2 regions of the Streptomyces ziwulingensis genome follow, and region 1 is predicted to be linked to the other one. Evidence: predicted binding sites of a transcription regulator. Region 1 holds the regulator's gene; the other holds the start of a gene.
What was found. Region 1 encodes HspR, which represses chaperone genes until heat shock. Its sites were predicted from a motif close to TTGAGNNNNNNNNNCTCAA; they were not measured.

Region 1 (3,404 bases):
TCCGCCCCGCGCGGGTAGCGGTGGCCGAACCGCAGCCGGGCGCGCAGCCGGCCAAGGCGGCCGAGGAGAGCACCGAGCCGAAGGCGGACTCCGCCGAGGACAAGGAGAGCGGTGGCCCGGACGAGGGCTGACGTACGAAGGAGAGAGGAGGGACGTCGGGGATGAGCACCAAGGACTTCATCGAGAAGGACTACTACAAGGTCCTCGGCGTCCCCAAGGACGCCACCGACGCCGAGATCAAGAAGGCGTACCGGAAGCTCGCCCGCGAGAACCACCCGGACGCCAACAAGGGAAACGTCAAGGCGGAGGAGCGCTTCAAGGAGATCTCCGAGGCGAACGACATCCTCGGGGACACCAAGAAGCGCAAGGAGTACGACGAGGCGCGCGCGCTCTTCGGCAACGGCGGTTTCCGTCCGGGGCCGGGCGCGGGCGGCGGCGGCAACTTCAACTTCGACCTGGGCGACCTCTTCGGAGGCGGCGCCCAGGGCCAGGGCCAGGGCGCCGGCGGTTTCGGCGGCGGACTGGGTGACGTCTTCGGGGGCCTGTTCAACCGCGGCGCCGCCGGTGGCCCCCGGACCCAGCCCAGACGCGGCCAGGACGTCGAGTCCGAGGTCACCCTGAGCTTCACCGAGGCCATCGAGGGTGCCACCGTTCCGCTGCGGATGTCCTCGCAGGCGCCCTGCAAGGCGTGCTCGGGCACCGGCGACAAGAACGGCACGCCGCGCGTGTGCCCGACCTGCGTCGGCACCGGGCAGGTCGCGCGGGGTTCCGGCGGCGGCTTCTCGCTGACCGACCCCTGCCCCGACTGCAAGGGCCGCGGCCTGATCGCGGAGACCCCCTGCGACATCTGCAAGGGCTCCGGACGCGCCAAGTCCTCCCGGACCATGCAGGTCCGGGTCCCGGCCGGGGTGTCGGACGGGCAGCGCATCCGGCTGCGCGGCAAGGGCGCGCCGGGCGAGCGGGGCGGTCCGGCGGGCGACCTGTACGTGGTGGTGCACGTCAAGGACCACCCCGTCTTCGGCCGCAAGGGCGACAACCTCACCGTCACCGTCCCGGTCACCTTCGCGGAGGCGTGCCTCGGCGGGGAGATCCGGGTCCCGACGCTCGGCGGCCCGCCGGTGACGCTGAAGCTGCCGGCCGGCACGCCCAACGGACGGACCATGCGCGCCCGGGGCAAGGGCGCGGTCCGCAAGGACGGCACCCGCGGCGACCTGTTGGTCACCGTCGAGGTGAGTGTGCCGCAGGACCTGACGGGGAAGGCTCGTGACGCACTGGAGGCGTATCGCGAGGCGACCGCGGACGAGGATCCGCGGGCGGAGCTGTTCCAGGCCGCGAAGGGAGCTTGAGGGAGATGGACGGCCGTCGACGCAATCCGTATGAACTGACCGAGGAGACCCCGGTCTACGTCATCTCGGTGGCGGCCCAGCTCTCCGGCCTGCACCCGCAGACCCTGCGTCAGTACGACCGCCTGGGCCTGGTCTCCCCGGACCGGACCGCGGGGCGGGGCCGGCGCTACTCGGCCCGGGACATCGACCTGCTCCGTCAGGTGCAGCAGTTGTCGCAGGACGAGGGCATCAACCTGGCCGGCATCAAGCGCATCATCGAGCTGGAGAACCAGGTCCTGGCCCTGCAGTCCCGGGTGGCCGAGATGGAGTCCGCGCTGGACGGCGCGGCGGCGGCGATGCGCCAGCGCGAGGCGGCCGTGCACGCCTCCTACCGCCGGGACCTGGTCCCGTATCAGGAGGTCCAGCAGACCAGCGCGCTGGTGGTGTGGCGCCCGAAGGGACGGCAGTCCCCGGACTGAGGGCCGGGCGGACCGGAACCGGGACGGACACGGACGGAGGGGCCCGCGGGCAGTTTGCCCGCGGGCCCCTCCGTCCGTGCGTGCGGCTCCGTACGTGCGCTGCGGCTCCGTACGTACGGTGCGGATCAGGTGTAGTGCTGGACCACGTCGTCGGTCGGCGCGGTGGAGCCGTCCGGGTACACGGGCGCGACGCGGTAGAAGACGGTGCTCGCGGCGGGCGCCTGGGGATCGGTGGCGAAGTAGTAGGCGCTGTCCTCCTTGTCCCTGGCGACGACCGTGACGGCCGTCCAGGTACCGGCCGCCGCGTTCCAGCGCTCCACCCGGAAGGAGGCCGCCGCGCCGCGGTGGTCGTACTCCGGTGTGTAGTTCCAGTGCAGCGTCATGGTGCCGGCGGCCGAGTCGTAGGCCTCCACGTCGAACGCCTGGATGGCGTGGTCGGTGGGCACGTTCTCGTGCGGCGGGACCACGTTGTGCTCCGTGACCTCGACGGTGGCGGCGGCCGGGTCGTCCTGGGCCAGGGCGTTGCCGTCGTCGTCGACGGCGATCACCACGTAGCGCAGCCGGGCGCCGTCGGGGAGCGTGTGGTGCGTCAGCTCGGAGGTCCGCGGCTCGTCCGAGCCGTACCACTGGCCGGGGTCGTCGACGTCCTGGAAGACGACCCGGTAGTGGTCGAAGTCCTCCGCGGTGCTGTCGTCCCAGTCGAGGAACACCCCGTTGTCCCGGGCCGTCGCCGTCAGGCCGGTGACCGCGGCGGGGGCGACGACATCGCCTTCGTGGCGGACGGTGACCTTCTCGGAGGACGGGCCGGGGTTGCCGGCCGAGTCGATGGACCGCAGCCAGTAGGTGTGGGTGTCGCCCGGCTTCAGGCCCCAGTCGTCGGTGAAGCTCGTGCCCCGGGTGGTGGCCATGATCGCGTCGTCGCGGTAGAGCTGGAACTCCCCCTCGTCGGAATCGGCCATGGGGGACCAGGTCACGGTGATGGAGTGCTCGCTGTCGACCACCGTCAGCCCCCGCGGGGTCCAGGTGGGCGGGGTCTCGTCCAGGGTGGAGAAGAAGGCGGGCTGCGAGGCGGCCGACTCGTTGCCGTAGATGTCCACGGCGGTGACCACGTACCGGTAGTCGTCGCCGGTCTGCGGCAGCGGCTCCGCGTAGTAGCTGTTGGCCGGGGTCGCCACCAGGTGGTCGGCCGTGGTCGGCACGGTCGGCCCGGTCGAGCGGTAGACGCGGTAACCGGCCAAATCGCTCTCGGTGTTGCCGTCCCACCACAGCTTCGCCTCGGTGGAGTGGCCGATCTCCCAGTTGTCCTCGACGCCCTTCGGCGCGGCGGGAGCGGTGGCGTCGCGGACCGTGGTCACCGCCTTGTCGGCCGTCCCCGCCGACTCGCCGCCCGCCTTGTCGTAGGCGCGGACCTCGTAGTAGTAGGTCTCTCCCGACCTCGGCAGGGCGGAGTCCTTGTACGTCGTGCTCGTCGTCTTGGCCAGCGGCTCGGCGGGGTAGGCGGCGCCCTTCAGCCGCCGGTAGACGCGGTACCCGGCGAGGTCCATCTCCTTGTTCTTCGTCCAGGTCAGGGTGGCCTTGGCGGTCGCCTTGTCGTAGGTGA
Region 2 (3,404 bases), on a different contig from region 1:
TCGTCCAGCGGCGCGGTCAGCGAGTGCGCCACGAACTGGGTGATGAGCAGCGTGGCGATCATCGAGAAGACCGTGATGAAGCGCAGCTCCGTCTTGGTGTGCACGGCGATCACCGACAGTCCGGTGGTGATCAGGACCGACGTGACGACCAGCGCACCCAGCTTGGTCTTGATCGAGAACGGGCGGACGCCGCCCCAGGGATTCCCGGGGCTCCTCCGTGCGGCTTCCCGCTCCGCGCTCATGGCGTCGGTGTCTCCAGGGCGTAGCCCACGCCGTGGACGGTGCGGATGCGCTCCGCGCCGATCTTCCGGCGCAGCGCCTTGATGTGGCTGTCGACGGTCCGGGTGCCGGAGGCGTCCGCCCAGTCCCAGACCTCGGCGAGCAACTGCTCGCGGGAGAGCACCGCGCGCGGGGTGTTCGCCAGGCAGACCAGCAGGTCGAACTCGGTGGGGGTGAGGTGGACGTCCTCGCTGCGCACCCGCACCCGGCGCTGCGCGTGGTCGATCTCCAGTTCGCCCAGGCGCAGGATGCCGCTGCGCGGCGTCGAGGCGGCCACCACGGCGCGCTCCACCCGCCGCAGCAGGACGTGCACCCGCGCGGCCAGCTCCCGCATCGAGAACGGCTTGGTCATGTAGTCGTCGGCGCCGACGCCTAGGCCGACCAGCATGTCCGTCTCGTCGTCGCGCGCGGTGAGCATCAGCACCGGCACCGGCCGCTGGGCCTGCACCCGGCGGCAGACCTCCAGGCCGTCGAAGCCCGGCAGCATGATGTCGAGGATCAGCAGGTCGGGCTGCCAGGCCTCGGCGGTGTCGACGGCGGCCGGTCCGTCGCCCGCGGTCTGCACCAGGAAGCCCTCGGCGCGCAGGCGGGTCGCGATGGCGTCCACGATCGTCTGGTCGTCCTCGACCACCAGCACCCGGCGCTGTGCGCCCTGAGTGGCCGTCGCACTGCCGTTGTGGGATGTCTGTGTCTGCTCCATCGCCCGCCCCTGAGGTGTGCTTTCCGGAATCCGTGGGGTGATCCCATGGCTGCGATCGACGCTTGAATGATCCGCGTCAGACCAGCAGCGTACGGGGAGTCACCACGCCTTTGCTATCCAGGCCGGACGCAGAGGTGCACGACGTCCGGAACGCCCCGGGCAACGGGGATCTCTTCGGTACGCACCTGCTGGAACCCGGCATTACGCAAGGTTTCTTCGAAAACCGGCGAGGGTTGTGCGGACCATACGGCGAGCACCCCGCCGGGGCGCAACACCCGTGCGCAGTCCGCCAGTCCGGCCGCTCCGTAGAGGCTGCCGTTGCCCTCGGTGACGGTCCAGCCGGGACCGTTGTCGATGTCGAGGCAGAGGGCGTCGAACGTGTCGGATGTCTCATTGACGAATTCGGTGAGGTCCGCTTCGACGACCTCGGTGCGCGGATCGGCCAGCGCCGCGCGGGTCAGTGCGGACAGCGGCCCGTCGCGGTGCCAGTCGATCACGGCGGGCTCGCGCTCGACCACCGTGATGCCGCCCCAGCGGCGGTCCGCCGCCGCGTGCGCCAGGGAGAAGCCGACGCCCAGCCCGCCGATCAGCACCCGCGGGGCGACCGGGCGCCCGCGGGGGAGGGGGCGCGCGAGGGCGGCGAGCGCCGCGTCGACCAGCCGGCGCTCCGAGCGGCCGTCGGACGTGTCCATCAGGAAGCAGCCGTTGGCGATGATCTGCAGCAGCCCGCCGTGCCGGCGCAGCACCACCTCGCCGTACGGGCCCTCGCGCCGGTCCAGGACTTCGGGAGCTTCGTAGGCCACGGGCATCCCGTCATCCTGGCACCGGACCCGGGGTCCCGCAGCGGAATTTCGCGCGCGCCGGGACGGCTGTGGAAACGGGGCGGGGAGCGGTCGGCCAGGTCGGCCCGGACCGTGATCGCCCAGAGCGAACACCCGGTGGGGAACAATCGCCGCCCCCCAGGCATTGAGTCGGTATAACTCAACTTGATTGCCGAAGGGGAGATCATGGCTGCTGAGTCCACAGCGTTCACCTCGCTTGCCCTGCCCGTGCTGCCGCTCGACGACGAGGTCGTCCTGCCGGGCATGGTGGTCCCCCTGGACCTGAGCGACTCCGAGGTCCGGGCCGCGGTGGAGGCCGCGCAGGCCGCCGTCCGCTCGGAACCCGGCAAGCCCCGGGTACTGCTGGTCCCGCGCGTCGACGGCACCTACGCCGCCACCGGCGTGCTCGGCACCGTCGAGCAGGTCGGCCGGCTGGCCGACGGCGACCCCGGCGCCCTCATCCGGGGCCTGGCCCGCGTCCGGATCGGCGCCGGCACCACCGGACCGGGCGCGGCGCTGTGGGTCGAGGGCACCCGCGTCCAGGAGGACGTCCCCGAGCCGCTGCCCGGCCACGTCACCGAACTGGTCAAGGAGTACAAGGCGCTCGCCACCGCCTGGCTGCGCAAGCGCGGCGCCTGGCAGGTCGTGGACCGCGTCCAGGCCATCGACGACGTCTCCGCGCTCGCCGACAACTCCGGCTACTCGCCGTTCCTGACCACCGGCCAGAAGGTCGAGCTGCTGGAGACCGCCGACCCGGTGGCCCGGCTGAAGCTCGCCGCCAAGCAGCTCCGCGACCACCTCGCCGAGCAGGACGTCGCCGAGACCATCGCCAAGGATGTCCAGGAGGGCGTCGACAAGCAGCAGCGCGAGTTCCTGCTCCGCCGCCAGCTCGAAGCCGTCCGCAAGGAGCTGCGCGACCTGGGCGGCGACGGCAAGGACAGCGTCGAGGAGTCCGACGACTACCGCGCCCGCGTCGAGGCCGCCGACCTGCCCGAGAAGGTCCGCGAGGCCGCCCTCAAGGAGGTCGACAAGCTGGAACGCTCCAGCGACGCCTCGCCCGAGGGCTCCTGGATCCGCACCTGGCTCGACACCGTCCTCGACCTGCCGTGGAACGTCCGTACCGAGGACGCCTACGACATCCAGGGCGCCCGCGCCGTCCTCGACGCCGAGCACGCGGGCCTGGACGACGTGAAGGAGCGGATCACCGAGTACCTGGCGGTGCGCAAGCGCCGCGGCGACCGCGGCCTGGGCGTCGTCGGCGGGCGCCGCGGCGGCGCGGTCCTCGCCCTGGTCGGCCCGCCCGGCGTCGGCAAGACCTCGCTGGGGGAGTCGGTCGCCCACGCCATGGGCCGCGAGTTCGTCCGCGTCGCCCTCGGCGGCGTCCGCGACGAGGCCGAGATCCGCGGCCACCGCCGTACCTACGTCGGCGCGCTGCCCGGCCGGATCGTGCGGGCGGTCAAGGAGGCCGGTTCGATGAACCCGGTCGTCCTGCTCGACGAGATCGACAAGGTCGGCTCCGACTTCCGCGGCGACCCGGCGGCCGCCCTCCTCGAAGTCCTCGACCCCGCCCAGAACCACACCTTCCGCGACCACTACCTGGAGGT

Region 2: a site for HspR is predicted at 1,946-1,964, ahead of lon (endopeptidase La). Genes of this name have one in related genera too.

The regions. Positions count from the first base shown of each region.
Region 1 covers NZ_BAABIG010000022.1:303,522-306,925, forward strand. Annotated here, with positions in the region: gene grpE (nucleotide exchange factor GrpE) at 1-131, shown strand, start outside; gene dnaJ (molecular chaperone DnaJ) at 162-1,346, shown strand; gene ABEB00_RS12385 (heat shock protein transcriptional repressor HspR) at 1,352-1,804, shown strand; gene ABEB00_RS12390 (fibronectin type III domain-containing protein) at 1,930-3,404, opposite strand, start outside.
Region 2 covers NZ_BAABIG010000016.1:1,527-4,930, forward strand. Annotated here, with positions in the region: gene ABEB00_RS07145 (sensor histidine kinase) at 1-242, opposite strand, end outside; gene ABEB00_RS07150 (response regulator transcription factor) at 239-979, opposite strand; gene ABEB00_RS07155 (spermidine synthase family protein) at 1,093-1,788, opposite strand; gene lon (endopeptidase La) at 1,987-3,404, shown strand, end outside.